Regions from separate parts of the Vibrio kyushuensis genome, predicted to be linked through region 3. Evidence: predicted binding sites of a transcription regulator. Region 3 holds the regulator's gene; each other region holds the start of a gene.

Evidence for each region. Region 3 encodes MetJ, which represses methionine synthesis genes. Its sites were predicted from a motif close to TTAGACNTNTANANGTCTAA; they were not measured.
Region 1: metN (methionine ABC transporter ATP-binding protein MetN) is a predicted target of MetJ. The motif match lies at 7,406-7,425, and genes of this name have one in related genera.
Region 2: metA (homoserine O-succinyltransferase MetA) is a predicted target of MetJ. The motif match lies at 3,632-3,651, and genes of this name have one in related genera.

What each region holds. Positions count from the first base shown of each region.
Region 1 is NZ_JAKJSV010000012.1:3,253-13,343, reverse strand. It holds gene L4D20_RS21085 (tetratricopeptide repeat protein) at 1-2,255, opposite strand, end outside; gene queF (NADPH-dependent 7-cyano-7-deazaguanine reductase QueF) at 2,278-3,123, opposite strand; gene syd (SecY-interacting protein) at 3,237-3,782, shown strand; gene L4D20_RS21070 (Zn-ribbon-containing protein) at 3,804-4,592, shown strand; gene L4D20_RS21065 (MetQ/NlpA family lipoprotein) at 4,753-5,562, opposite strand; gene L4D20_RS21060 (methionine ABC transporter permease) at 5,608-6,285, opposite strand; gene metN (methionine ABC transporter ATP-binding protein MetN) at 6,275-7,309, opposite strand; gene gmhB (D-glycero-beta-D-manno-heptose 1,7-bisphosphate 7-phosphatase) at 7,524-8,075, shown strand; gene L4D20_RS21045 (MliC family protein) at 8,160-8,507, shown strand; gene treR (trehalose operon repressor TreR) at 8,645-9,592, shown strand; gene treB (PTS trehalose transporter subunit IIBC) at 9,771-10,091, shown strand, end outside.
Region 2 is NZ_JAKJSV010000010.1:92,394-102,484, forward strand. It holds gene L4D20_RS20165 (putative bifunctional diguanylate cyclase/phosphodiesterase) at 1-399, opposite strand, end outside; gene L4D20_RS20170 (acyl-CoA thioester hydrolase/BAAT C-terminal domain-containing protein) at 824-1,702, opposite strand; gene pilW (type IV pilus biogenesis/stability protein PilW) at 1,760-2,485, opposite strand; gene metA (homoserine O-succinyltransferase MetA) at 2,666-3,607, opposite strand; gene L4D20_RS20185 (ATP-binding protein) at 3,739-4,131, shown strand; gene L4D20_RS20190 (DUF3859 domain-containing protein) at 4,110-4,532, shown strand; gene L4D20_RS20195 (EAL domain-containing protein) at 4,536-6,047, opposite strand; gene L4D20_RS20200 (tripartite tricarboxylate transporter permease) at 6,364-7,890, opposite strand; gene L4D20_RS20205 (tripartite tricarboxylate transporter TctB family protein) at 7,905-8,402, opposite strand; gene L4D20_RS20210 (tripartite tricarboxylate transporter substrate binding protein) at 8,689-9,660, opposite strand; gene L4D20_RS20215 (protein kinase domain-containing protein) at 9,942-10,091, opposite strand, start outside.
Region 3 is NZ_JAKJSV010000007.1:223,706-233,796, reverse strand. It holds gene L4D20_RS16810 (bifunctional aspartate kinase/homoserine dehydrogenase II) at 119-2,530, opposite strand; gene L4D20_RS16805 (O-succinylhomoserine (thiol)-lyase) at 2,534-3,733, opposite strand; gene metJ (met regulon transcriptional regulator MetJ) at 4,007-4,327, shown strand; gene L4D20_RS16795 (malic enzyme-like NAD(P)-binding protein) at 4,504-5,793, opposite strand; gene rpmE (50S ribosomal protein L31) at 6,155-6,370, opposite strand; gene priA (primosomal protein N') at 6,653-8,854, shown strand; gene cytR (DNA-binding transcriptional regulator CytR) at 9,060-10,091, shown strand, end outside.

The sequences.
Region 1 (10,091 bases), on a different contig from region 3:
CCATCTTTTAATAGTTTTTTGATGCTGTCCTCATTCTTGTAAGAAGAATGCACTTTTATTAAGCCTTGATTGATTGAATGTTTACATGCTTTTCTTATATTTCCAGTTGCAAGGCTCGCAGCTGGTGCATTTTCAATAGCCTTTAAATAGACCCATTGGCTTGAATGTTCTTTCATACTTAATGTTCGAGCAACACTGGTCGACATAAGTAATATATCAATCAACTCTTTGTCACTAATAGCAGTATAAGCACGTGGTAAAAATGGGTAATCAGCAATTCCGACTCTTACTATTCTCATCATCTCTTGCTCAGATTCAAATTCTTTCACCCATTCCTGTATTTTATTAAATATCTGTTCAGGATCTTTATTATCTTCTCCTTGTGGCTCGATGTAGAGAAGGTTGGCGTCAGAGAAGTGATAGATTCGAGCAGGAGCGACAACTTTTGATTTTAGGAACTCACCAAACGAAGCCTCTAACTTTAGGCCATCTTCATATCCATGCTGCAAGTACATGTTTCTTAAAAATGGAAGATCAATGAGCACGAACTTTAGACGATCATTTAAAGGTTCATTAATCAATTCACCCAGTTGCCACTGTTCAAATTGATGACGGCTATGCGCGAGAGACGTAGGTAACTTATCATTTAGCATGCGTAAGTTGGGTAGCGTTGAACGAGAATGGGTAAACAGTGCGTCATTAAGTGCGGTATTGTCTAAGTTCAGGCGCTGAATCACGTAGCCACGACGAAGCAGAACAATGAATACCAATACACCGAGAGCAAACAAAGCCCAAGAAATACGACGTGATTTGATAAATTTGTCGTGAGTCTCTTTGAGTTCCTCTTTCTGACCAGCAAGGTGCAAAGTTTGCTCTACAAACTCTTTTTGCTGACGAAAGGCTTCTTCGTTGATCAGGTTTAGAGACTGCTGCTGAATACGAGATAATGAATTGAACTGTTTTAGATTCTCTAGCGCTTTAGCTAAATTCCCTTTCTGTTCGAAACCTAAATAAAGTAGTTGGTAGGCTTGTGTTTGAATACTGAGATCTTTTAACTCAATACCTAACTCAAGTGCTTCATTGGCGTAAGCGTATACTAAGACGGGCTCTTTCTTGTGATGGGCCAGACCTGCATTTAATAACAATGCTTCTGCCTTTAGGCTTGGAATATTCGCGTATTCCAACAAGTTCTCTGCTCTGTTTAAATACTGTTCGGTGAGTGAAAAGTTATAAAGCTGAAGATATGTTGCCGCCAAAGACAAACGTATATCAATGACGTTTTCAATCTTGTTGATCTTACGTTCATGATCGATAACGTTGAAGTAATGGACAAGTGCTAAGTTATATTTTGACTGCTGGAAGTAAATATCGCCCATTTGTTTAAGGACATCAGCAAGTACGATTGAACTTTGATAATTATCGTAAAAATCAGCAGCCTGAGATAGGTGTCGAAGAGCGATATCAAAGACTTTTCTCTCATAGAAAAGCTGAGCTAGCAGTCGATTAACTGCCGCCAATTGACCACTTGAGTTATCTTCGATGGCTTGCCAGTACCCTATTAGCAACTGTGAGAGCGCGCGGTTATAGAGTTTATGATTTAGATAGTGCTGGCCAACAGCAATGTGATAATTGATATAGGTAGATTTGGATTTTAATGAGTCAACGTAAGGCTTTACTTTAGCAAAGTATTGATTGGCTAACTCTATATGTCCATCGTATGAGGCGACTTCCGCTTTTAGCATGAAGATTTTATAGTAGATAACACGGGCAAATTGGTCAGCGTGCTTAATTGCACTGTACTTCAGTTGTATATCTTCAATATCTTGATTTGTTTGTTGAGAGTTACGCGTTTGAAGCCACGATAGGCGGCTATTTAGGATCTTAATGCTTAACTTCAAATAGTGGAGACGATACTGAGTCGCTAGTTGCTCTGCTTCGGCTAAACGCACATTTGCAGCGGTGATATTACCGAGGTTGTATTCCGCCTGAGCAAGAATTGTTAATGCGTCAATGGTGCTTGTTGGGGTACGAACCGTACTGTCACTTTCATCACGATTCATTGCCGACGGACTTTCATTTTGATCTGTCATAAGCTTACGCTGAGTGAGGTAATTGAGCGTAAGCGCTTTTGACTGCGCTGGCACTATGCCTAATAAATTATTTGCTTCATTCAGTGTGGCAGAAGAGTAAACACTCGCATTGACGAAAGTTGAAAACAAACAAACCATTAAGCATAGAACTCGCTTCCAGCGCATTGATAGCATCCTAAGTAATTCCTTATTGACGAGCCATTCGTTTATTATGAGCAGGCTTCGCATTTTCCGATGAGCGATATGGATTAATATCTAAGCCGCCGCGGCGAGTATAACGAGCGTATACCGTCAGCTTGGTTGGCTGACAATATTTCATGATGTCAGTATAGATACGTTCAACGCACTGTTCGTGAAACTCATTATGCTCACGAAAAGAGACGATGTATCGTAACAGAGCTTCACGATTAATTTTTTGACCTTGATATTGAATCTCTACACTGCCCCAATCTGGTTGGTTGGTAATTAAGCAGTTAGACTTCAATAAATGGCTGTGTAGCGTTTCATCGACAACTTCTTCGCTGATTGAATTCTCTAGCAGTGTCTCATCAAAATCGTAACTATTGATTTCAATCTCTTGGTTATCAATACAATCACCTTGCATGGAGACAATCGGTTGGTCTGTGTAATCGGTAACAGGGTAAATATTCAATGCCACTGACTCACCCGCACAGGCCGAAAGGTCTGTACGTAATCGTTCAGAAACTTCTTCCCAGTTACTGAATTTAGTTTGATTGTAGCTATTGAGATAAAGCTTAAAAGACTTAGATTCGATAAGGTTAGCACTGGTTGCTGGGATTGCTATTTCACCCACCGCGACCTGTGGCAGACCATTACTATTTAGCCAAGACAATTCGTACATAGTCCAAATATCGCAGCCTAAAAAAGGAAGGCTATCACCAAGGTTCAAATCATCTCGATTCAAACTACGTGGCACTGGCTGAAGTAGGCTTGCATCATATTGATTGGTGTATTGCGTCTTTTGGCCTAATGTCAGCCCTGCAAGCTCTTTGGCATCAGAATATTTGCTCATACTTTGTCTTAAATTAGATTAGAATGGCGAGAATTTTACGCAATCCCTAGCGAACTGTCATTAAATGAAATAGCACTTCGCAGGCTTTCCTTACCGATATTTTGGAGATATTCATGACTTCTCGTACCTCTCAAGCGCTTTTCACATTTAGCCAAAGGTATTTAGATGCATATCAATTAGCACATAACTCGCTTCCTAAAAATGAAGACCTAGTTGAGTTAGTGTCGCCATGTGTAGAAGAAAAGCAGAAAGATAGCGTGCTATGGAAAGCGTATCCACGTGAAAAATATGCCGATTTCACTAATGTTGAGAATGGGATTGAGCTGACATTACATGATGATATTAAAGCATTCTATGGAGCTCAATATAGCGCAGATATGAATGCTAAATGGGAAGGTAATGAATTAACACTGCTGCAGGTTTGGAGTGATGATGATTTTGTGCTTCTACAAGAGAATATCCTCGGTCACTTGGTTACGCAGCGACGATTGAAATTGAAACCAACGGTATTTATTGCAGCAACTGACGCTGAGCTAGATGTTATTTCTATCTGTAATTTGTCTGGTAATGTACTTTTAGAGCGGCTTGGTACCGATAAGCGAGATGTATTGGCGCAAGATCTTCAAGAGTTTCTAACTAACTTAGAGCCTGCTGTTTAGCCAATATTCGAGAAGAAGAACATGTACGTAGTTGAACTGCAATTTGAGTGTTTTGATAACACAACCGTTAGTGCTGTTGATAAAGCCATTAATGGTTTAATGGATGCATTAAGGTATAACGGCCAAGCGCTTGGCCGTGAATTTCCAATAGTGATGGGCGAGGGCGAGTTTTTTGTCCGTGTTGTTTGCCCAGAGCAAGATAGCTTACACCCAAAGCATCACTCCGATTTTGTTAAAGTCTGTTTTGACCGCTTATCTGAAGCGAGTTTGCTAGCTCCTAAAATGCGATTACTTGGAAGAGACTTAAACTCTGAAGAGACTGCGGAAGAAGAGACGCCTAGTTGGCAGATCCTTTACACCACTTTTGTTCATACTTGCTCTCCGCTCCGTAGTGGCGAAACCTTATTGCCAATTCCGCTCTATCGTAATCCGCCTACGTTTAATGGCGATCATAAAGCGCTGATCAAGTGGCAAACTGAGTGGCAAGCGTGTGATGAAATTCAAATGGCGGGGAGCTGCAAAGCTGAATACGCGACACAGAAAGAGATTTGTGATGTGGATAGTTTGCTGTTTCGTCGTGGGTGGGATCTAAGAGGCCGAATTGAGTTTCTAACCAAAGTACCTACCTACTATTACCAATACCGTGTTGGTGGTAAAAGCTTGGCGGATGAAAAACAGCGTAAGTGTCCTAAGTGTGGTGGTGAGTGGTTACTCGAAGAACCTGCACACGACATGTTCCACTTTAAGTGCGATGACTGTCGTATTGTATCTAACATCTCGTGGGATCAGATTAAAACGTACCATTCGTAACTGTCTTTAATTATGGATAGCCTTTGTAAAATAAGGCTTCGTGTAGAAAGAAAAAAGCCGATATTTTCTCACTATAGCTAGTGGACAATATCGGCTTTTTTAATGGTTCAAGTTGTTATGACATTACGGCATAACTTTACTTCAAGAAGCTAAGGGCTGATTACCAACCTTTAACCACACCACCTTGGAAGATTTCAGAAGCAGCATTGTAAACTTCTTCAGTTTGGTACGCTTTAACGAAGTTCTGTACGTTTTCAGCATCAAGATTGTCTTCACGAGAAACGATTAGGTTTACGTATGGAGAGTCTTTGTCTTCAACGAAGATACCATCGTTTTGTGGTGTTAGGTTGATAGAGCTTGCGTAAGTCGTGTTGATGATAGACAGAGCAACGTCATCTAGAGAGCGAGGAAGTTGCGCAGCATCTAGTTCAACAATCGTGATGTTCTTAGGGTTTGTTACGATATCGCGAACCGTTGCTAGTAGACCAGCGCCTTCGCGTAGAGTAATTAGACCTTGTTGCTCAAGAAGAAGCAGTGAACGACCTAGGTTTGTTGGATCGTTTGGAACGGCAATGCGAGCGCCATCTTCGATTTGGTCAACAGAGTCGACTTCTTTTGAGTAACCCGCGATTGGGTATACGAATGTGTTGCCTGCGATTGTGATTTTGTAACCACGGTCAATCACTTGTTGATCAAGGTATGGCTTATGTTGGAATGCGTTAAGATCGATAGAACCATCGTCTAGTGCTGCATTTGGAGTAACATAATCTGTGAAAGTGACTAGCTCAACATCTAGGCCGTATTGCTCTTTAGCAATTTTTGCTGCAACTTCAGCAACTTGTGCTTCAGCGCCAGCCATAACACCAACTTTGATTTTGCTGCTGTCTTCAGCTTTGTCGCCGCAACCAGCTAGAACAAGTGCAGACGCTGCTGCTGCGATGGTTAGTAAACCTTTAAGGCTAAATTTCATGATTATCTCCTTTATCAAAAAATGAATATTGTGTAATTAGCTGCTTTAACGGTGATCGACACGGCGAACAATAGCGTCACCAATCGATTGAATAATTTGTACCAGTACAATTAGCATAACGACCGTTACACCCATGATGACAACATCATATCGGTGGAAACCGTATCGAATTGCGACATCACCTAAGCCGCCTCCGCCAACAGTGCCGGCCATTGCTGAGTAGCTCACTAATGTCACCAACGTAATCGTTACAGCGTTGATGATGGTAGGCAGAGCTTCAGGCAGTAGTACTTTAGTAATAATTTGTGTTGGTGTCGCACCCATTGATTGTGCTGCTTCGACAAGACCTGTCGGTACTTCCAATAGAGCACCTTCAATCAAGCGCGCAACAAATGGAATTGCACCAATCGTTAGTGGAACAATTGCAGCAGTCGTTCCGATGAATGTACCCACTAACAGTTTAGTTACAGGAATAATCGCGACCATCAGAACTAAGAAAGGGACTGAGCGACCGATATTAACAATAGCGCCTAGTACTGCATTGAATTTGGTGTTCTCTAGTAAGCCGCCTTTTTTGGTTGTGTGTAGAATCACACCAAGCGGGATACCAACGCCAAAACCGACGATACCTGCAACGCCAACCATGTAGATTGTTTCCCATGTAGCACCTAGTAACAGGTCTCCATTTAGGCTAAGCCAATCCATCAAACTGTTAAAGGACATAACCAAGTACCTCTACTTTTACTTTGTTCTCACGCAAAAATTCAATTGCGGCATTATCGTCTTGTTCATTACCAAAAAGCTCAGCGACCATCATGCCGAACTTAACGCCGCCAGCGTAATCTAAATCTGAGCTGAGAATGCTCACATCGATATTAAATTTACGAGCGATTTGCGATACTAAAGGCGCATCAACTGTTTCACCGGTAAACTCTAAACGTACTAATGGGTAGCTACCCTCAACACGTGTCTCTTGTAGGCGAACTTGGTAATCTTCTGGAATAGTAAGATCGAGCGTCGAGCGAATGAATTCGTGTGCTAGCTCTGTCTTAGGGTGAGCGAAAATCTCACCAACCGTGCCTTTCTCAACCAACTCACCATCACCAATAATCGCTACTTCGTGACAGATGCCTTTCACCACATCCATCTCGTGCGTAATCAGCAAGATAGTAATGCTAAGTTTGCTGTTGATTTCACGCAGTAGCTCTAAAATAGATTGAGTCGTTGCAGGATCGAGCGCACTTGTTGCCTCGTCACACAGTAGAACCTTCGGGTCAGATGCTAATGCTCGGGCAATAGCAACACGTTGCTTCTGACCACCGCTTAGGTTAGCCGGGTAGGTGTCCCGCTTATCTGATAGGCCAACAAGCTTTAACAGTTCAGAAATTTTTCCTTCGATGTGCTCTTTACTTTTACCTGCTAACTCTAAAGGTAAAGCGATGTTGTCGAATACGGTACGTGACGAGAGCAAGTTAAAGTGTTGGAAGATCATACCTATATTACGGCGAGCTTCACTTAGTTCTGATTTGCTTAGCTTGGTTAAGTCCACGCCATCTACAACGATAGAGCCAGTGGTTGGCGCTGACAGCATGTTCACACAGCGAATCAGGGTGCTTTTCCCTGCACCTGATGAGCCAATCACACCAAAAATGGTGCCTTGCTTGATGTGAAGGTTGATGTCTTTTACTGCCACAATCTCTTTTGTGCCTTGGTAAAAAATCTTGTTTACTTGATTTATCTCAATCATTTTCTTTCCTGTGCAGGGACAACAGAATAATATTTTGAACTGTATCTCATTTAGTAGAGGATGCTATGGTGTTCGCTTATTTGTGTCAATAGATATTTTTACGTCTAGACGTCTAAACGTTCGTTTGTGCTAGTATCAAAAGTAATTAGATAGTGATGAAAGAAATAAAGCGTGCGATAATTCCTGACAATATTAAGTAAATTGAGTATGAATTTTGGCCAAACCAGCAGTGTTTTTAGACCGAGATGGCGTGATTAACGTTGACCATGGTTATGTCCATGACGAACATTCCTTTGAGTTTGTTGAAGGCGTGTTTGAAGCGACTAAGCAACTTCAGGATATGGGGTATATGCTTGTATTAGTCACCAACCAGTCAGGTATTGCACGTGGCATGTTTGATGAAGACCGTTTTTTGTCACTAACTCAGTGGATGGATTGGAACTTTGTCGATCATGGTGTTGATTTTGATGGTTTTTATTATTGCCCTCATCATGCTGAACATGGTGTTGGTAAGTATAAAGAAGAGTGTGAATGCCGAAAGCCAAAACCGGGCATGTTTATTTCAGCACGTGATTTTCTCAAAATCGACATGGCTAAATCAGTCATGGTTGGCGATAAAGCTGAAGACATGATGGCCGCAGAGGCGGCAGGTGTTGGTACTAAAATTTTGGTTCGTACGGGTAAACCAGTAACGGACAAAGGTGAATCGTTAGCGACCACTGTGCTCGATAGCATAAGAGATGTTCCTGCCTATCTATCGAATTAAGAGGTCGCCTAGCGGCCTTTTTTATTTGTTGTACATATGAGGACGAATAAAAAAGTTAAGATGAGATAAAATTAGGAGGTCATTATGCAGAAACGATTGTTGATCCTAATAGCATGTGTTCTTAGTTTACTTGGCTGCTCTCAATCCTCTTCTGTTGATGGGATGAAAGTAAATGAGAGTTTATTCCATACCTATAACTGTGAGTCAGATAAAAGCTTCGACGTTGCGTATATTCCAGATAGTGAAATTGCGGTGTTGCGTGTTGCTGAGAAAGAGTATGCACTTATCCAGATTCGTTCAGGATCGGGTACTCGATATATTCTTAACGATGGTACAGCTGAGGTTGAAAACCCTGTAACGTTGCGCACAAAAGGCGAAGAAGCTCGCTTAGAGCTCAACCAGCACGTTTACAAAAACTGTAAAACACAATAAATTAATAGTAATTAGTCTGTTGAGTACATAACTGAAACACAGCCTTTGATGTACGCAGGCAGTTAGGTTACTTCATAATGTTGGCAATCTTATGGTTTGCCGATAGACACTCCTTTTGATGAAATTCCCCGAGAAGTATGAGCAAAAAACTCACGATTCATGACATCGCAAAGCTTTCTGGCGTTGGTAAATCTACCGTATCACGCGTGTTGACGAACGATCCAAAAGTAAAACCAGCCACACGTGCAAAGGTTGAACAAGTCATCCAAGAGTCTGGCTATATTCCGTCTAAATCTGCGCAATCAATGCGGGGAGGAAGTCAGAAGGTCGTTGGTGTGATTATCTCTCGTTTGGACTCTCCTTCAGAGAATAAAGCGGTGGGAAGCATGCTAAATACGCTATATGCCGCAGGTTATGATGCCGTGATCATGGAGAGCCAGTTTGACAGGCTCAAAACGAATGAGCACCTTGATGTCCTGAAAAAGCGTAATGTGGATGGTGTGATTGTTTTTGGTTTTACTGATTTGGACACTGAAAAGCTAGAGTTGTGGCAGGGGAAGTCAGTTGTCATTGCCATGGATACTGAAGTAACGTCATCTATTAATTATGATAATCATGGCGTTATACACCATGCATTGCAGTATTTATCCGATCTTAACTTACAAGAGATCGCCTTTATTGGGGTTGATCCTAGCGATAAAACTACAGGTAAGTTGCGCTTAGACTCCTATCTGTCTTGGTGTCATGAGCACCAAGTTACTCCCGTCTATCAAACAGGGCAGCTTCATCACGAAAGTGCTTATCAATTGGTGGAGAAGGTGCTGACCAGCTCGACCCAAGCCGTTGTGTGCGCTAGTGATACGCTCGCGCTTGGGGTGATTAAAAAGCTGCAAGAACTTGGTCGTGAAGATGTTATAGTGACAGGTGTCGGAGGCAACGAACTACTCTCTTTTCTTTTCCCTAAAGTGCACAGTATTGATCCGGGTTATACACTTGCAGGACAACAAGCCGCTAAGTTGTTGATCTCCCATGTAAATGGCAATTCTGATCTGGTACATATCACCCAGAACCCGATCATTTCTTAAGTCACTAATTTATATTTGAATTAAAATTATACTGTGATCACACTCAATTTATGGGACTGTTCCCATTTTGATTTGTGATGGAGTCTGTCAGTATGCTTACTAAGTTGTGGGAATGTTCCCATTTCAAGGTGAAACATAGAAAAGACTCGAGTGAGACTCCAATAGGGTGGACAAGGATATGAGCAAGATAGCGAGACAAGACGTTGCGCGTCTTATAGAACTAGTTGGTGGCAGCGATAACATCGCCAGTGTTAGCCACTGCTTAACACGACTTCGTTTTGTGCTGAACGACACTGACAAAGCGGATGAGAAAGCACTAGAATCATTAAGTGTGGTTAAAGGCTGCTTTACCAACGCGGGTCAGTTTCAAGTGGTTATTGGTACTGAAGTCGATGACGTGTATGCCATCCTGATTGAACTTTCAGGTAAATCAGAATCAACTAAAGATGATTCAAAGCTTGCTGCTCGCCAGAACATGAACATCCTAGAGCGTGGGATC
Region 2 (10,091 bases), on a different contig from region 3:
ATCGTTAAAGCTAATGGTACTTCCATCAGCATCAAATAAAATTGAGTTATTTGAGTGCTCGCTAAAAGCGAGTACCTCAGCAAGCATTGCTTTCTCACCGTTTTCTAAATCAATGCCCGAGAAATTGAACAAGATTTTTTTAACTTTGTTTTTTGGAGAAAGGTGCCACCAAGTTTGTATAGATTCGCCTTTTTCAAATAAAGAGCGATAGTAGAGCAAGGTAGCTGAAACAGCCTCTGACATTTCGCTTTTAAGATCTCTAGAGTAAAGCTCTTCACGGCAATCGGACTCCCAAACATCTAATGCTGAGTCATTAGCCAAGATAACACGCCCATCGCTTATGCTGTATATCCAAATAGGTGTATGTAATTTTTGAGGTAGCTGAGGTAATGAAATCACGATGGTCTGCCTGACGTACTTTCAGCAAAGTATTACGACTACAGCACTTTGCTAATTTTTATTAATTGGAAAGAAAGGTATAAATATAACCAAGATCTATAGGTGCTTTCGTGCTTATGATTAGTGTTATATCACTCAGTAACAAAGAACTTTTTGGCCATATCTATGGTAGAGATTATCAATTTATATCGTTTAAAATAAGGTGCAGTTTGATTTTTTAGCCGGTGTATATGTAACGTGATATTTCACTTATAAGATGCCTCTTTGATTGAACATTCAAAGAGTTCTTGAGACGCTCTCGGTGCATTGTGTAGTACGGTAGCGTTTTATTAATAGTAAGTTGTTGTTCGTATATTGGATGTCAGAGTTCTGAGCCACTCAAACGAGAGTGGCTTATGAAAGAAAGGTAGTTGAAGCTTAGTAGCTATTGAGTATGGTGCTCTTTGATAAATGCGAGTACATCGTTCCAGCTTTCGTTGTAAACATAATGACCGGTATTGTAGACAATATGCTTATATGGGTACGTATATTGCTCTGATTTTAGTCGCTCAAGTATCTGCCAGCCCATACGAGTAGAAGGCCAAACTTCATCTTTAGAACCAGAGGTTATAAGAATGGCTGCGGAGGAATTTTCAACTGGGATTAAACTGTCTTTAACGTTATCAGGCGAATCAATCACGCTATACCAAGGGTCGACGTTAAGCATTTGCTTATGACAAATATTTGTAATGGGTTTTCCACCTTTAGTCCAAGCTGGTCTACATGGATCCGTTTTCACCATATTCATCCACTGCTCAGGTGTTTGAGTTTGATCGAACGACCCCCAGACGAATGAACTAGGTGCACCAGCGATAACGACATTAATTTTATCAACGTGAGTCGCGAGTATTAAAGCCAATTCAGCGCCCCGGCTTGTTCCATAAATAGCGATACCACCTTTTTTAACCTCTGGTTGTCTTTCCAACCAATCAAAAGCTTTATCGAAGTACTCTAAAGGAACATTTGTCAGACTATCAGGAATATTGCTATGTGAGTTGTAATCAAAATAAGACAACCCCATAACTGCATAGCCACTATCTACTAGTTCTATTACACTAGACATGACGAAAGGGTATTTAGCTGCGAAGTTACCGCCGTCAGATCCACCCCATATTACGACAGCAGGTTGGTTTTTTGAGCCCTCTTGGTAATAATAGGTACCTACAATTCCGCTGGCGTCGATTGTTTTTGACGTAAATGCAAAGGTAGCCGTTGAAAATAGGCAACACAGAAAAATGGTTAAATTTAAAACTATCCTTTTCATATCATCTCCTCTTTTAGTCTGTGGCAGCAATAACGTGTATTTTTGAAAGTTGCGATTCTATGATTCTCGAGCGATTAGCTGATCTAACTGACGCTGATATTTTTCGATTAAAGCTGCATTTCCTGCTCGGGTTTCAAGCTCTACGAGTAATGTTAATGAGGGCTGACGTAAACCATAGCGTTGGTGGAATTTCATCAATCTAATTCGCGCATCAGTAAATTCGTTTTGTTCGATTTCGATTTTGGCTAACTGTAGTGTTGATCTTACTCGGTTCGGGTCGTGATCAAGTGTTCGCTCAAAATAACCTTTAGCTTTAGCGATATCTCCTGCCTTTAAAGAACAAAGAGCGGCGTTTTCATAACTGCCAGAAATCAGGTAGTAGTATGGCTGCTTTATGGCTCGATTAAAGTAGTCATCGGCTTGTTTGAAGCTTCCTTGTTTGCACAAAAAAGTACCGTAGTTATTGAGTATATTGCCGTTGTTCGGTTCTAGGCGAAGCGCACGCTTGTAAGTTTTTTCTGCGGCTTGTGGCTCACCGACTGATTCATAATAGTGCGCCATGCTTAATTGCGAGCGATAGTAGTTGGGTGCGTGTTGAAGTGCTTTTTCAAAATTCTCTCGAGCTTTGATCATATTACCTTGCTCTAGGTAACCTAATCCTAAAGCTACGCGTGTCTCAGCCATTTCAATGGTTGATGCTTTGGTAGGCGGTTCACCACCATCAGTCACTGTAATACAGCCTGCTAGTGACAGCAGTGATATCGCAGAAAATACCTTCTTCATTGAGCGCTCCTTATTAGCAAGCTCATAATATTCCGAATACTTCTACGATGATTGGTTAATAAAAAACAATGCGATCAAGTTTGCAATCATAAAAAAACGGCCACATTTGTGACCGTTTTATCCATTAGTTACTAACCAAATACTTAATAAGTAACAGCAGGTTAGACGATAAATCTAAGACTAATCATCTTTGGTAAAGTGGTCTTCACTAAACTTATCAAGATCGTAAGGTGTTTGTTGGTAAACACAGTAATTAAGCCAATTTGAAAACAACAAATGACCATGACTTCGCCAACTCGCACAGGGTTTATTATCCGCATTATTATTCGGATAGTAGTTAATTGGCATCGCTGGTTCCATGCCTTCTCCTAGATCACGAATGTACTCATGATGCAGTGTTAAAGCATCGTATTCAGGGTGACCAGTAACAAAAACATTTCTCTTGTCTTTTGTTGCTGCCAAATAAACGCCTGCAATATCAGAGCTTGCAAGAATATCTAGGTCAGTATGCTCTTCTAAAAATTCTGTCGAAAAGTCCGCATAGCGAGAATGAGGGGCTAAGAAAGTGTCATCAAAACCACGTAAAACAGGATGATAAGGTTGATGAATTTCATGGTGATAAACACCCGATAATTTATCTTTACGGGTTCGTTTAGGTAAGTCGTAGAGCAGTTTTAGTCCAGCTTGCGCAGCCCAGCATACGTATAACGTTGATGTTACATGGCTTTTTGCCCAACTCATTATCGTTTTAAGATGATCCCAATAAATCACATCTTCAAACTGTACGAGACCAAGGGGAGCACCGGTAATAATTAGCCCATCGAAGTTACGGTTTTTTACCATCTCAAATTGACGATAGAAATTATCAAGGTGCTCGGTCGGCGTATTTTTACTTGGGCGGTCATCAATGCGCAGCAGCTCAACATCAACTTGAAGTGGACTGTTTGATAATAGGCGCAAGAATTGAGTTTCAGTCTCAATTTTCTTAGGCATAAGATTTAAGATCAACACCTTTAGAGGACGGATCTCCTGAGTAGAGGCGCGAGATTCCGGCATGATAAAGATGTTTTCTTCTCTTAAAACATCGGATGCAGGCAGTTGATCGGGGATCTTAATCGGCACAGCTTTTCTCCCTTAGCTATTGTTTTAGACGTCTATACATCCAAACTTAGCGCAATCGGAATGAGATGTCGATAGCAAATTCAATCTAAATTGCGTTACTATTCATACTTGCTCGCTATGAAATATTAATCATGACTCAGACGTTGACTCTTATCCGTGGCTTACCTGGCTCAGGGAAATCTACACTTGCACACTCAATGAATATTCCACATTTTGAAGCAGACATGTACTTTGTAAACGCTAAAGGTGAATACCGTTATGATGTAGAGCTGATTTCAAAAGCACATCAGTGGTGCTTTAACCAAGTTGAACAGGCTGTGCTAAATGGTGACAGTGTCGTTGTATCCAACACGTTTGTGCGCCGTTGGGAGATTCAACCGTATTACAAATTGGCCATTCAGCATGGGATTAAGTTTGAAGTGGTTGAATGTACGGGAGCGTATGAAAATATTCATGGTGTGGACAAAAAGACAATTCTTAAAATGAACAAACGGTGGCAGCAATGGCAAAACGATCGCCAGTAATCGAAATAACTTCTTATGGAATCTATACTCAGTGGGATTCTCGTTCTAAACACTTACCGAAAATCCAAGAGTTTACAACCGATGTGCCTGCTGAGATTGATGTTGAGTTCGGCCTTATTATAAATATCAAAAAAGCGAAGGGTGAAAAGTTTTCGTTCTGTATTGATCACCCCGGTATATTGAGCAAAAAAGGAGAGCCTCTAGAACCATTTACTGGTGAAGAGTACATCAACAGTAACGACTATGACTTTTACCTAGGTGACACCGTCTGGGAGCCTTTGGAAGATAAACTTGGCAAGTGGAGCATGACGATCGAATTACAAGGCCGTGTAGTCGCAGAGAAAACGTTCCACTTGACGGCTAAAGATGAGCAACAGTTTTGGAAACATCGCGGATTTTAAGGACTAACTTGCCTTCTCTTCAAACAAGCGTTTAAGTTTAGGCAAAGGTAGTGGTTTAAAAAAGTAGTATCCTTGTAGAACAGCAACATTTTGATCAACCAAATAGTTTACTTGATGTATGGACTCAACCCCTTCAGCAACGATGGTTACTCCTAGTCTATGGCCCAAATCGATAATAGCGTTTAATACTGGTGCACTAACTGATTCGATGCCAATGGTATCAATGAAGCACTTATCTACTTTCAAGTAATCAAAATTAATGGATTGAAGAACAGAAAGTGACGTGTGCCCTGTACCAAAGTCGTCGATAGATACTTTAATACCTTTTGTTCTTAACCGTTTAATCGTATCTCGGCCAGTCTCATCTAACATCTGCCTTTCAGTGACTTCTATTGTTAGTATGTATCCAATCTTAAAAAACTTTTCTCTGTATGAATCTAGTAGATCAATGCACTTGTGTTGGTGCAAGTAACTTGGTGGAACGTTAATCCCTAAGTGAATAAGCTTGTTACTTGGAAGTTCAGATAAGTCTTGCAACGCTGTTTCAATTACATAATCAGTGATTCTATTAATAAGACCTTGCTGCTCAGCAAGTGGAATGAATACGTCTGGTCGAATTAAGCCTAGCTTTGGGTGATTCCATCGAATTAGAGCCTCTACGCCGGCAATATTTTGATCGGCCGAATTAATGAGTGGCTGGTAGCATAGGAAAAACTCATGACGGACTAACCCTTTTTTTAGATCATCCACTAGAGTTGAACGCTTACGAAAACCTTTCATTGACAGGAAGATAATCAAAGATACTAGCAGAGATACCGCTACGGCTCTGATACATGCAAGTACTAGATTATTGGCCACGTAAGAAGAGTTCGCTTCAACTAATACATCAAAATTAAATTGCTCAGATCGACTGTATGCGTGGGTATTCTTAGGGGAGAAAGAACTATGATGTGGATAAAACTTGTTTCGGAACTTTAATGTTACGGAGCTAGATTGGCTATTTGCTACCGTTGTAAACTTTTCAAGTAGGTGATTTGTATTTACTATCGAGAAAATACCGGAATGTTTATCATTAACTTCAGTATTGACAACAAATAAGGTTCGCTGCGAGGGATCTTTATTTATATCAACGAACGCGGCACCATCATCGTTACCCTCTGCTTTTATAAATGGACTTAAATCAATATTAATAATACCGCGCTTAGAAGAGCAAACCGCAATATCATTTTTTACTACGATAAGTTCTCTTGATGTATTTTCAAACATCAGGTTTTCTTGCATTTCGTTGCAATCAATTGGTTCGTTTATTGCGGCAAGATTATCGGATTGAAGATCGCTAATCGTACTTACTAATAACAGTTGGTAAGCCTTGGCGTTATCGTTCATTTCTTGTTGAATCGAGTTCATAGTAACAACGATAGACGTTGATGTAATAGCTACCAAAGGCAGGATAACAATAAGTAAAAAGTGCTTAAGCGGAGTGGGTATGACTAACGATGATAAATTAATGGTCATAACGCCTGCTGGACTGTGTGGTGAGAGAAGAATGCGTGTTACTAGGTGACAGTATAGTAAGAGAAATGACAGAAAATAATAGTAGGGAGAAATTATTCTGACACTATTCTCACTTTCGCTTTGAACTAAGGTCTCATTTTTTAAGGTGTTAGTTAATTTTATGCAAAAATAGGTCGTAGCGAGTCAGGGTTAGGGTGATACAGATGATGCAACTTGTTGATTAATAAATTGGTTATTTAAGATAACATGTAAATAAAAACAAAGGAGCGTATATGCTCCTTTGTTTTTATGCTTACTTGTTTTTATGAGTACTTATTTATTGTTCTACTTCTTTTGGTGTTGCTCTTAACTTATTAATGAAGCTGATAACTATTGGGCTAACAAGAACAAGCGCTGCAATTATAGTGAATGAGAGTGTAATAGGGCGCTCCCACAAGAAACTTAGCTCACCGTCACTGATCATTAGCGCTCGACGTAAATTCTCTTCCATTAGACCACCTAATATGAAGCCAAGTAGTAAGGGCGCTAGTGGAAAATTGGCCAATCGTAGTGCTATCGCTGCCATAGCGATGATTAGCATAATGAACACGTCCATGGTATTAAATGAGACTAAATAAACACCAGTGATTGAGAAAAACAGAATCATTGGAAGAAGAACCGTCCTTGGTACTGCCAATAACTTTGAAATATATGGAATCAGTGGAAGGTTCAAAATAACCAATACAATGTTACCAAAGTACATTGAAATTATAACCGACCAAAAGACATCAGGGTGATCAACAAATAAACGTGGACCAGGTTGGATACCATAAGAGATTAAAGCGCCAAGCATAATAGCGGTAGTACCTGAACCAGGGATACCAAGAGTCAGTAGCGGAACGAATGAACCACTTGATGCGGCGTTGTTTGCTGATTCTGGAGCGACTAAACCGCGAATGCTTCCTTTACCAAACTCTTCTTTCTTATCTTTTGGAGCGAAACTACGTTCCATACCATAGCTTAGAAAGGCTGCGATTGTCGCACCTGCACCTGGAAGAACACCGGTAAAGAAACCAAGAATAGAAGAACGGATTGAAACAGGAGCGACTTCTTTAAACTCTTCCTTAGTTATCTTCATGCTACCAATATCAGCCATGACCTTATTTTCTGCATCACTGGTGTCTTTTTGTGGCTTCAATATGCCCATCAAAGTTTCACCAAGAGCGAAGGTTGCCATTGCAAGAAGCAAGAAGCTAAATCCATCCATCAGATCAGTTAAGCCGAAAGTAAATCGCTCTACGCCGACGCCTTTATCAATACCAACCGTTGATAGCATTAAACCAAGAATGGTCATCATCCACGCTTTAATTACCTGACCTGGGCCTGCGAATGCGGCAACGGCAGATAAACCAAGTATCATCAGTGCAAAGTAATCAGAAGATTGAAAACTCAATGAGACACTTGCTAGTGCAGGTGCTGCGATTAAAAGCATGATTGCTGATAATGTGCCACCAGTGAATGAAGAGTAGGCAGCTAATGCTAATGCTTTTCCAGCTTGACCTTTTTGGGCCATTGGATACCCATCAAATGCAGTCACCACTGTGGATGAACAACCCGGAGCGTTGATTAGTATCGATGAAGTCGAACCGCCGAAAACCGCACCGTAATAAACACCTGCCATTAAGATTAAACCTGAAGAAGGGTCTAAGCCGTATGTAATAGGGATCATTAAAGCGATGGCTGAAATTGGCCCAAGACCGGGCAGCATTCCAATAAAAGTACCGACAAAACAACCAACTACCACCATCATGATGTTCATTGGCATTACTGCGGTAGAGAGTCCTTGTAAAATTCCGTCTAACATAATGTTAATCCTAATTACCAGATAATGAATAGCAGACCAGGCTCAAGATATACATCAAGAGCTTCTGTCAGAAGTAGATAAAAGGCGATTACAAAAGGAAAAGATGCGCCAAGTAGTACTGATTTCCGACGTTCTCCGAGCAAGTAAAACCCTGCAAGCAGAAATAGGCTGGTTGCAAGAACAAACCCTAGGTAAGTTAGCCCAACGCCATAAAGAGCCATCAAGCATAAAAATGCGATAAGCAGCTTCCAGTCAAAATCAGAAACAGCCCCGCTATCTTGGTCTTTTTGTCCTGTAACTAAGAGGATCAACGAAAGTCCAATACCAGCAAATGTGAGTAGAGTGGGTAAGGTTCTAGCCGTGAAAGGTTCATATTCGTCCCCGGGGAAAAGGGGAATGAGAGTGCTTTGGTAGCCATATACGAGGCAGACCAAAAGGAAAATAATCGCCCCGACTCTATCGCGACATAGTAAGTTTTCTTTACTGAAAAAATTAGTTGGCGAATCCGACATATCCAACTCCATTTGCTTGAGGAAATAAAAGGCCGCGTACGAGCAAGTTAATGAGTAGCTGTCAGCTATACTGAAGACCTAAACACTAACGAAAAAGTAAGCTGATTGCTGCTAGTCAATTGGGCTTACATGTTTAAATACATAAACAACAATGTAATAAACAAAGGAGTTTTGGGGTTCAACTCGTACACGGCAAAACTGGGTGTTATGAAGGGCTATAGCGAATATAGAGTCGCATACAGCCCTTATATAGTAGTGCTAAATACTATTTACTTAAGGAAAGCAGTTACTTCAGGAAACCAAGCTCGCGCATTAGGTCGCCCATCTGTTTCTCTTGATCTTCTAGGAATGAATAGAAGTCTTTGTCTGCTTTGTAGTTGTCAATCCAACCATTGCGGTCACGAACCACTTCCCATTGCTCTGTTTTGTACATCTTAGTTAGAGCCTTGTTCCATTCGTCGATCTTCTCTTGGCTAGCGCCTGGTGCTGCGAAGAAACCACGCCAGTTAGCAAATACAGTTTCGTTGCCATATTCTGTTAGCGTTGGAATGTTTGGAGCTGCAGCAAGACGCTCAGGAGCCGTAACTGCGATGATTTTAACTTGGCCAGACTTAGACATTTCTAATACTTCGCCTAAACCTGTAGATAGAAGCTGAGTTTCGCCAGATAACAATGCTGCCATTGCTTTACCGCCAGCATCGTAAGCGATGTAACGGACTTTCTTAGCATCAAAACCTTCACCTTTAAACGCAGCTGCGACAACTAGGTGATCCATACTACCGCGTGCAGAACCGCCGGCGATTTTAACTTTACGAGGGTTTGATTCGAATTCTTTAACGACGTCTTCCCATGTGTTGTATGGAGAATCAACCGAAGCAACGATAGCGCCGTAATCGGCAATTGTGGCTGCGACAGGTGTTAGGTCACGGAAAGATTGTGGGAAAATACCAGTAAGTGAACGAACTACGATTGGTGTTGAGTTCACCATCAAAGTGTCTTCTTGACGCTCTGCTGTTTCGATAAGGTGTGCAATTGCTTTGCCGCCACCGCCACCAGATAGGTTTTGGAAAGATACATTTTCAACAATGTCAGATTTAACTAGAACATCACCTGTACCACGTGCAGTCATATCCCAACCACCACCAGCACCACCTGGGATGATGAAGTGGATTTTTTCCATATCAGCGGCCATAGCGCCAAAAGAAAATGATGCAGCGATGATCGATGCCGCTAGTGTTGGTTTTAATACCTTAAACATGTTTCACGTTCCTTATGTAGGTGCACGAATCGAATAGAGACGTACTTATCGTTATGTTTTTCTACATCGTTAGGAGGAATAACAATGTAGATGTGATTAAGGTTACGTGTATGTTAATTTTTTGTCTGCAATGTGTGGATAAAAAGAATATCGGTCATTTAGAGGGTTTTGTTCATAAAGTTCACGAAAAAAGGTGATCTAGCGCTTGGTTGGGTTTGTCCGGAATTACATTTTTTGGGTGGTGTAGAGTGTTGATTATTAGACAGAAAATGTAGTGCTTGTTAGCGTGTTAGGAAGTGGTAGCGACTCGGTAACGATTGAACCGGTACAGTAGAGTGCTCTAACAGCTTTGAAAGTGTTGCGCGAACTGAATACCAATCATCAGCCGTTGTGATGGTCTCTGATGAATGAGGATGGTCCGGGTTGTAATG
Region 3 (10,091 bases):
AGGGGAAGAGGGAGTATCTAAAATAAAGGATTAGAAATGGCTCTAATCCTTTATTGATTTTATTTTTCGGAATATAACCTTTAACTTTTAATAAAAAGCAGAGGCTTTGGCTATTACTCTATAACTGACTCGAAAGTAGGTTTAAGTCAGACTGAATCGCCCCTGCGGTGACTTCACGTCCAGCACCTGGGCCACGAATTACTAGTGGGTTGTCTTTATACCACTTACTCTCAATGGCAAAAATATTGTCACAAGGCAGCAGGTTCGCAAGCGCGTGTTCTTTATTGAGCGCTTCAATTCCTACAGTTGCATCACCATTTTTTTCTAGTCTTGCTATGTAGCGTAGTACTTTATCTTCGCGCTGAGCTTTCTCTAAACGCTCGGCCAAAATTTCGCTCAGTAGCGCGCTCTTATCAAGAAAATCATCCAGTGGCAGGTCGGCAAGTTCACGAGGAACAAGAGACTCAACCTTAACGTTTTCTGGTTCAATATTAAGCCCAGATTCACGAGCTAAGATCACTAGCTTACGCATCACGTCTGATCCATCTAGATCAGCGCGTGGGTCGGGTTCGGTTAAACCTTGCTGCCACGCTAAATCAACCAACTCACTAAAGGGAACTGAGCCATCAAACTGCTGGAATAACCATGACAGCGTGCCAGAGAAAATTCCAGATAGCGCCATGATGTCATCACCACTCTCACGCAAATCGCGCACAGTGTGGTTAATCGGTAAACCAGCACCTACTGTTGCATTGTACAGCCAGTGGCGGTTTATCTTACTAAACGCATCTTGAACTTGATTGTAGTACTGGCTTGATGCTGAACCTGCCACCTTGTTTGCAGAGATCAGGTGCATACCTTGCGCTGCAATATCGAGGTATTGATTAGCCAAAGCTTTACTTGCAGTGACATCAAGAACAATCACATCGTCATAGCCTTGAATTGCTCCAAGACGCTCTATCCACTCTTTACCATCGTTTGCTACTGCTTCATCACTAAAGTGCTTTTCAACGCTGCTAGCATCGATTCCTTGGTCATCAAACCAATAGGTCTGGCTATCGACAACCGCGACAAGGTTAAAACTCATGCCTCGGCGTTTTTCAAGTTCACTTTTTTGCGTTGAAAAGAGCCCAAGCCAGCTAGCGCCAATATTGCCTTTACCACATAGGGCAATCGCAACTCGTTTTTGTGCTTGGAATAGCTGACTGTGGATAGCGTTAACTAATGGGGTAATCGGTGTTTTACGTGTGACGGCAACCAGACTTAATCCAGATTGAGCCTCAGAGATAAACTCAACAGGTAATGACTTTAATTGCTGATAGAAGCCATAGCAGTGATTTGGATTCTTGGTTACACCTGCGCCAACAGCAGCCACTAGCGAATAACCTTCCTTGAGTTTAATTTCAGCTTCAATCGCGGCATCTTGCAAGTGGCTTAAAGCACCGCTGGCAATTTCCGCCGTATAAGCAAGGCGAAGTTGGTATTGATCTGCTTGAGCTTCATAGGCAAGCGGCTCTAGTTGAGTACGTTTCAGACTTTGAAGAACTTCTGCTTCTAACCGTTCAAAGTCATGACTATGAGCAAAAGAGAGTTGAATCAGTAGCACTTCATCAAGTGAGGTAATGATTTTTGCTCCGCGACCAGACGCCAGTACACGCTCGATACGTGTAGAGCCTGATTCTGCTTGATAGCTACAGCGCAGGTGAAGATCCATCGAGCTTTGAGCAACAGGCTGTAAAGTGCGGCTATGAAGTACAGGGGCGGCAAGACGTGCTAGCTCACTTGCTTCATCTAAGCGAAGAAGAGGGAGCAGGCAGGCATCGTTTACAATGCGTGGATCAGCGCTATACACGCCAGCTACATCGCTCCAAATGGTAACTTGAGAAACCTCAGCTAGTGCGCCGATCACCGTCGCTGAGTAGTCAGAACCATTGCGGCCAAGCAGTACAGTATGACCTTGGCTATCTTGTGCCATGAAGCCTGTGATCACTACTCGATTGTGAGTGTGTTGAGCGAGTACATCTTTGATTAATGCGTAAGAGCTTGCGCGATCAACTTCAGGTTGAGTACCTGCTTCGGTGCGTAAAAATGCACGCGCATCTTGTGATACGGCATCAAGCTTATGTTGAGTTAATAAATTCGCGAGTAATCGAGCCGACCAAACTTCACCGTGGCCTAAAACAGCGGCACGTTCTGCTTCTGTTAGAGGTGCGGTAAGTTCGCCAAGCGTACTAAATTCGTCATTAATTTGAGCTATTAATTGCTGCTGGGTGTCACCAGTGAGCAGTGTGTTAATCAGTTCAATTTGAAATTTACGCAGTTCTTGTAGTGCTTCATGAGCAAGGCGACCATCTTTTGATAGCGCATCTACAAAAGCAATTAAGCGGTTGGTGGTCTTTCCGGCTGCTGAAACAACAACAAGATCATCACTCTGTGAGTATTCCTTTAGAATATTAACAACGCGCAAGTAGCACTCAGGATTAGCTAGGCTACTGCCACCGAACTTATGTAGCTGACGTGAAACAGTCATTAATTAAGCCTCTTTCTCTGAGTTGTCTTGTTCTGAGTTAACTTGCTTTTCAGTCTTAGCAAAAGCTTGCTTCAAATCGTCAATCAGATCGTCTGCATCTTCTAAACCTACCGATAAACGTAATAGCTGTTGAGAGACACCGGCTTCAGCTAGTGCTTTTTCACCCATCGCTCGGTGAGTCATAGACGCGGGGTGACAAATTAGGCTTTCAACACCACCTAGAGATTCAGCCAGAGAGAATAGCTCTAGCTTGCCAACAAAATATTTTAGTTGTTCAAAGGTTCCGCCAAATTCAAAACTAAGCATTGAACCAAAACCAGATTGTTGCTTCTTAGCAATGTCATGACCAGGGTGGCTTTCAAGACTTGGGTGATAGATGACTTTAACCAATTCTTGTTTTTGCAGTTCCGTTAAAATGGTTTGAGAACTCTCTTCATGAACGCGCATACGGGCACCAAGCGTGCGAATACCGCGCAGCGTCATGTAGCTATCAAACGGTGTGCCCGTTGCACCTATGCAGTTGCCCCACCAAGCCAGCTCTTCAGCGTGCTCTTCTGTTTTAGTGATCACCACGCCGCCAATAACATCAGAGTGACCATTGATGTACTTAGTGGTTGAGTGAATGACAAAGTCTGCACCAAGCTCTAAAGGCTTTTGGAACACAGGTGTTAAAAAGGTATTGTCGACGGCCACTAATGCGCCCACTTCTTTCGCTTTTTCACACGTACGCTCAATATCAACAACACGAACCAAAGGATTAGAAGGAGTTTCAATAAGAATTAGCTTTGGTTTTTTAGCGATAGCGGCGTCAAAGGCTTTAATATCCGATTGATCAACAAACTCAACCTTAAAGTCACCTTTCAGGCTGCGAGTATTGAACAGACGATAAGTACCGCCGTAACAGTCATGAGGCGCGATGATAAGATCATCAGGGCCGATAAAAGCAGAAACCCAAAGGTTCAGCGCTGAAGTGCCACAATTTGTGACGACCGCGCCTTTGCCTGACTCTAATTCAAACAGAGCAGTCTCAAGTAGACCGCGATTTGGATTACCAGAGCGGGTGTAGTCGTACTTAGGCACTTTACCAAAAGCAGGGAAACCATAATTAGTCGAGAGATAAATCGGTGGCACGACAGCGTGATGTTGCGTGTCTGACTCGATACCAGTACGAACTGCGATGGTGGCTGGTTTGCGGGTGCTCATAGGTCCTTCCTTTGTGTATGACTGTACTTAAACCGTACTTATAAAATATGCATAATGACGTTGTAATGATAACTTTTAAAGAGAAACACTACCTAGGTAAGTGACTAGGATATATTTGTTCTATGTTATTCCTACTTCCATTTTTTACACTTTACTTCTCAAAAATGAAGACGTCAACACTTCTAGACGTCTATATGTCTTTGCTTATAGACTTGAATCCGGCTAAAATTGCGCCTTGACTCAAATTACACACAATAAAAACGAAGGTGCGCAATGGCAGACTGGAATGGTGAATACATTAGTCCATACGCGGAACACGGAAAGAAAAGCGAACAAGTAAAGAAAATCACAGTATCGATTCCGCTTAAAGTATTGAAGGTATTGACTGATGAGCGTACACGTCGTCAGATTAATAACTTACGCCATGCGACAAACAGCGAACTTTTATGTGAAGCATTCTTACATGCTTATACAGGCCAACCTGTACCAACGGATGAAGATTTACGAAAAGATCGCCCAGACGATATTCCAGCGGAAGTGAAAGCACTGATGACTGAGATGGGTATTGAGTTTGAAGCCTACGATCAAGAATAAAAAAGGCTCAGCTAACTATTACTTTAATCGTGTAGTTAGCGCAGTAATACTATCGCTTGCTGTACATAAATAAACGGTACAGAAATAAAAAACCGCAGTGACTTTATAAAAAGACTGCGGTTTTTTAATGCCTAGAATACTTTTAGCAAAGAAATACCTTTAGCAAAGAAAGCTGATTAAGACTCCATGTAGTTCGCTGGCATTTCAATGCGAGATACACCAGACTCAACTGCTGCAATCGCGACTGCTTTTGCTACGCGTGGAAGTAGACGTGGGTCCATTGGTTTTGGAATGATGTAACCAGAACCAAACTCAAGGCTATCAACACCCGCCGCTTTTAATACTTCAGCAGGTACTGGTTCTTTTGCAAGTTCACGAATGGCGTCAACAGCTGCAAGCTTCATTTCATCGTTAATCACGCTTGCACGTACATCAAGTGCACCACGGAAAATGAATGGGAAACACAACACGTTATTCACTTGGTTAGGGTAATCAGAGCGACCAGTACCCATGATTAAATCACTGCGTACTTCGTGTGCCAATTCAGGTTTGATCTCTGGATCTGGGTTTGAGCAAGCGAAAACGATTGGCTTATCAGCCATTAGTTTAAGTGCTTCTGGTGGAAGAAGGTTCGGTCCAGATACACCTAAGAACAGATCGGCGCCTTCAATAACATCTTCAAGCGTACGTTTATCTGTGTTGTTGGCAAAACGTTGTTTGTATTCGTTAATGTCGTCACGACGAGTGTGGATCACGCCTTTACGGTCAAGCATGTAGATCTTTTCACGCATCGCGCCACACTTAATCAGTAGCTCCATACAGGCAACGGCCGCAGCGCCAGCGCCAAGACAAACGATAGTAGCTTCTTCAAGCTTCTTACCTTGAAGCTCAATTGCATTCAGCATGCCAGCCGCTGTTACGATAGCAGTACCGTGTTGGTCATCATGGAATACTGGAACATCACAACGCTCAATTAGACGACGTTCAATTTCAAAACAGTCAGGGGCTTTGATGTCTTCTAGGTTGATGCCACCAAAGGTATCAGCGATGTTGGCTACCGTATCAACGAACTCGTCAATGGTGCGGTGTTTCACTTCGATATCAATCGAATCAAGACCTGCAAAGCGTTTGAATAGTAGTGCTTTACCTTCCATTACAGGTTTTGAAGCGATAGGACCTAAGTTACCTAGACCTAAGATTGCCGTACCGTTAGAAATAACTGCGACCATGTTTCCTTTTGCGGTGTACTTGTAGACGTTCTCTACATTCTGTGCGATTTCACGAACAGGTTCAGCAACACCTGGGCTGTATGCTAGCGCTAGGTCTTCAGCAGAATCAGCGGCAGTAGTAAGTGCAATCGCAATCTTACCTGGGTTAGGAAAGGCATGATAATCAAGAGCTTGTTGACGAAAGGCTTCTTGGGCAGATAACTCAGCAGAGTTTTCTTGACGGTTGTCATCGGACATAGGTGCAGGTACTCATCGAAAATGTGACTAAAAGGGGGAAGCATCATTCTAAAGGATGTAAGTCAACCTGCCTAGGTAAGAATGCGACTCATATCATTGCAGGCTGTGAATAGACTGCTGATAAGACCAGATCAAGTTTAATCAAACTAAGTCGTTGAGGTTGTTTGCGATAAAATACTTTAACGTAAAGATAAAATGAAATTATTAGCTATATGAAGTAAATAGATAAGAGGATGGAAAAGGGCCGTAAAAAGGGTAGAAGAGAGGGGGGTAAGGGAACGTGAGGCCATGAAACTAGGAACAACAGAAACAAAAAAGGACGCCTGAGCGTCCTTTTTCTAATTCGGTATAGCTAAAGCTATTACTTGCTTGAAAGAGCACCGAAACGTTTGTTGAACTTATCAACACGGCCGCCTGTATCTACGATACGTTGCTTACCAGTGTAGAATGGGTGACATTTGTCACATACGTCTAGGTGAATTGCTGGCTTAGTTAGAGTTGAGTTGAACTCAAAAGTGTTGCCGCAAGAACAAGTAGCTGAAACTGCTTTGTATTCTGGGTGGATTCCAGTTTTCATGGGATAACCTCAATTAGGCCGTGTCGCCATCCGAGTCTATGCCGGACACCACACGTAGTTAAAAAATAATATGGATAATTTGTAATGCTCTTTATCAATAATAAATACCGAAAGAACATAACAAGCCCTATCCTAAGGCGCAGTATAGTAATGAATCCTAGCGTGAGGATCAACAGATTTGCTAATTATTTCGCCACTTTTTTAGTCGGTTTTTACTTCCCTCTATACTAAGCAATCATTTAGACTGTGTTTTCTTGTCGCTGTAATAAGTTGCCAACCACTATGCGCCCATCTATTGCCCGAGTTGCTTTGCCCGTTCCACTGGACAAGCAATTTGATTATCTCATTCCAAATCATCTATTTCCTGTGATTGGTGGGCGAGTCAGTGTGCCTTTTGGCCCAAGAAGCCAGATTGGTATCGTAACGGCAATGGTCAGTGAATCTGAATTTGAAATATCTAAACTCAAACCGATTTATAAGGTACTGGACGCAGCGCCAGTCTGGCCTGAAAAACTCTACAGCTTACTCAGTTGGTGTAGCCAGTTTTATCAATATCCCCTAGGTGACACACTCGCCAATGCACTGCCGAGTGCGCTAAAAAAAGGTAAACCAGCGGATTTCACTTCGTTGGTGGAGTGGCAGTTAACTTCAGCAGGCCGAGATCAACTGATGCAAGGCTTTGGTAGAGCGGTTAAGCAAGCTAAAGTCATGCACATGCTCGAACATGGTCCGTTGTCGCATCAATCGTTTATCGACCAAGAGATCACCAGTAGCGTATTAAAGACACTGCAAGATAAAGGCTGGATAGAGAGCCGAGAAATAAAACCGACATTAGCTAAGTGGCCTCGTGAGATTGAAGCAAGCGTTGATAAGCCGAAACTCAATGAGGAACAAGCGATTGCGATTGCCACCGTTAATAGCAATCCGGGTTTTGGCTGCTATTTACTAGAAGGGGTGACCGGTTCAGGAAAAACAGAGGTTTATCTCAATATGATAAAACCAGTGCTAGAGAAAAAGCGTCAAGCATTGGTGCTGGTTCCTGAAATTGGCTTAACGCCACAAACCATCAATCGATTTAAAAAACGCTTTAATGTACCGGTTGCGGTAATGCACTCTGGATTAAATGAGACTGAGCGACTCAATGCGTGGTTGTCAGCACGAGATGGTATTGCAGGCATAATAATCGGTACACGGTCAGCATTGCTGACGCCTTTTGCTGATCTTGGCATTATTATTGTTGATGAAGAACACGACGGCTCTTATAAACAACAAGATACCCTTCGCTATCATGCCCGTGATGTTGCGGTCATGCGCGCGAATAAAGAGCAGGTTCCAATCGTACTTGGCTCGGCTACCCCTGCATTTGAAACACTGCATAATGCACAAACTGGAAAATATCATTACCTGACATTGACCCAACGCGCAGGTGTTGCCAAGCCCGCGACTCATAGCGTACTTGATATAAAAGGGCTCTATTTAGAAGGGGGACTGTCTGCACCATTGATTGCGCAAATGAGGCGACACCTCAATGCGGGTAATCAGGTAATGCTGTTCTTGAATCGCAGAGGTTTTTCTCCTGCTTTGATGTGTCATGAATGTGGTTGGATTGCCGAGTGTAATCGCTGTGATGCCTATTATACTTTCCATCAACACAGCCGAGAAGTGCGCTGTCATCACTGTGGCTCACAAGAGTCGGTGATTCATCAGTGTCATGGTTGTGGTTCAACTAATTTAGTGACCGTTGGCGTCGGGACAGAACAACTAGAGCATCAGTTACTCGAGCTATTCCCTGAATACAAAACCATTCGTATTGACCGTGACAGTACTCGCCGAAAAGGCAGCTTAGAGAGCGCGCTAGAGTCGATTCGAAAGGGTGAATATCAGATTCTCATTGGCACACAAATGTTGGCTAAGGGGCATCACTTTCCTGATGTTACGTTAGTCGGTTTGTTAGATGTCGATGGCTCTTTATACAGCAGTGACTTTCGAGCCTCAGAGCGATTAGCTCAACTGTTTATTCAAGTGGCAGGGCGAGCAGGGCGAGCGAGTAAGCCGGGTGAAGTGATTTTGCAAAGTCATCACCCTGAGCATGAGCTGTTACAAGCTCTGCTTCATCAAAGTTATGGGCACTTTGCAAAAACAGCATTGCAAGAGAGAAAATTAGCTCAACTTCCCCCTTATAGCTTCTTAACACTGTTTAGGGCAGAGGCGAATGACAATCAACTTGTTGAAGATTTTCTTCGTCAGGTTAGACACACATTAGAAGCACATCCATTGTTTGATGAATACTGTATGGTTCTTGGGCCAACACCTGCGCCACTAGCAAAGCGTGCGGGGAAATATCGCTGGCAGTTACTTTTACAAACGGAAGTGCGATCGTTGATGCAAAAGCTACTTATGAGCGCCAAACCAGCGATCAACTTATTGCCAATTTCCAAGAAGGTACGTTGGTCGATTGATATTGAGCCGCAAGACCTAAGCTAGCTCTGCAATTGAGCCGAATGTGATCTGCTACGTATTAAAAAAATGACAAACAGGCGATTTGTGAGCAGTCTCACGCTAGTTGTGCAAAATGTGTTAATCTCACCGTAACTTTATGTTTAGAAATGAATAAACTATCAGAACATAGAAAAACAAGAGTGAACGACAGTTCGCCATAACAACTTTAATTATATGCAATGCAGCATGGCTGTATACAAAGGAAAAGAGGGTTAAAAATATGGCGACAATGAAGGATGTTGCCCAGCTTGCAGGAGTCTCAACGGCCACCGTGTCTCGAGCGCTGATGAATCCAGAAAAAGTCTCTTCCTCTACACGAAAACGTGTTGAAGATGCTGTTTTGGAAGCTGGTTATTCACCAAACTCTTTGGCGCGCAATCTGCGTCGAAATGAATCTAAAACCATTGTCACCATTGTCCCTGATATTTGCGATCCTTATTTCTCTGAAATAATCCGTGGTATTGAAGATGCCGCAATGGAGCATGGTTACCTCGTCTTACTTGGCGATAGCTCACAACAAAAAAGACGCGAATCTTCTTTTGTAAATCTCGTTTTCACTAAGCAAGCCGACGGTATGTTGCTGCTTGGTAGCGATCTTCCTTTTGATGTGAGTAAAGCGGAACAGAAAAACCTGCCACCTATGGTGATGGCGTGTGAGTTTGCTCCAGAGTTAGAACTTCCAACGGTTCACATTGATAACCTCACTTCGGCTTTTGAAGCGGTGAATTACCTGACTCAGATGGGGCATAAACGTGTTGCTCAAATCTCTGGCCCGCAACATGCGGTTTTATGTCAGTTTCGTCAGCAAGGTTACCAGCAAGCATTAAGACGTGGGGGCATTATGATGAACCCAACTTATACAGCATATGGTGACTTTACCTTTGAAGCCGGTGCAAAAGCGGTGCGTCAGTTACTTGCTCTTCCAGAGCCGCCAACGGCGATTTTCTCTCACAGCGACGTTATGGCAATTGGTGCGATACAAGAAGCGAAAAAGCTTGGCCTTCGCGTTCCACAAGATCTCTCTGTGGTTGGCTTTGATGATATTCAATTTGCTCAATACAGCGATCCACCTTTAACCACTATTTCTCAACCTCGCTATGAAATTGGCCGTCAGGCAATGCTGATGATGCTTGAACTATTGAGAGGGCATGATGTACGTGCAGGATCTCGTCTATTAGAAACACACTTAGTTGTTAGACAAAGTGCTGCGCCACCTCGAGTG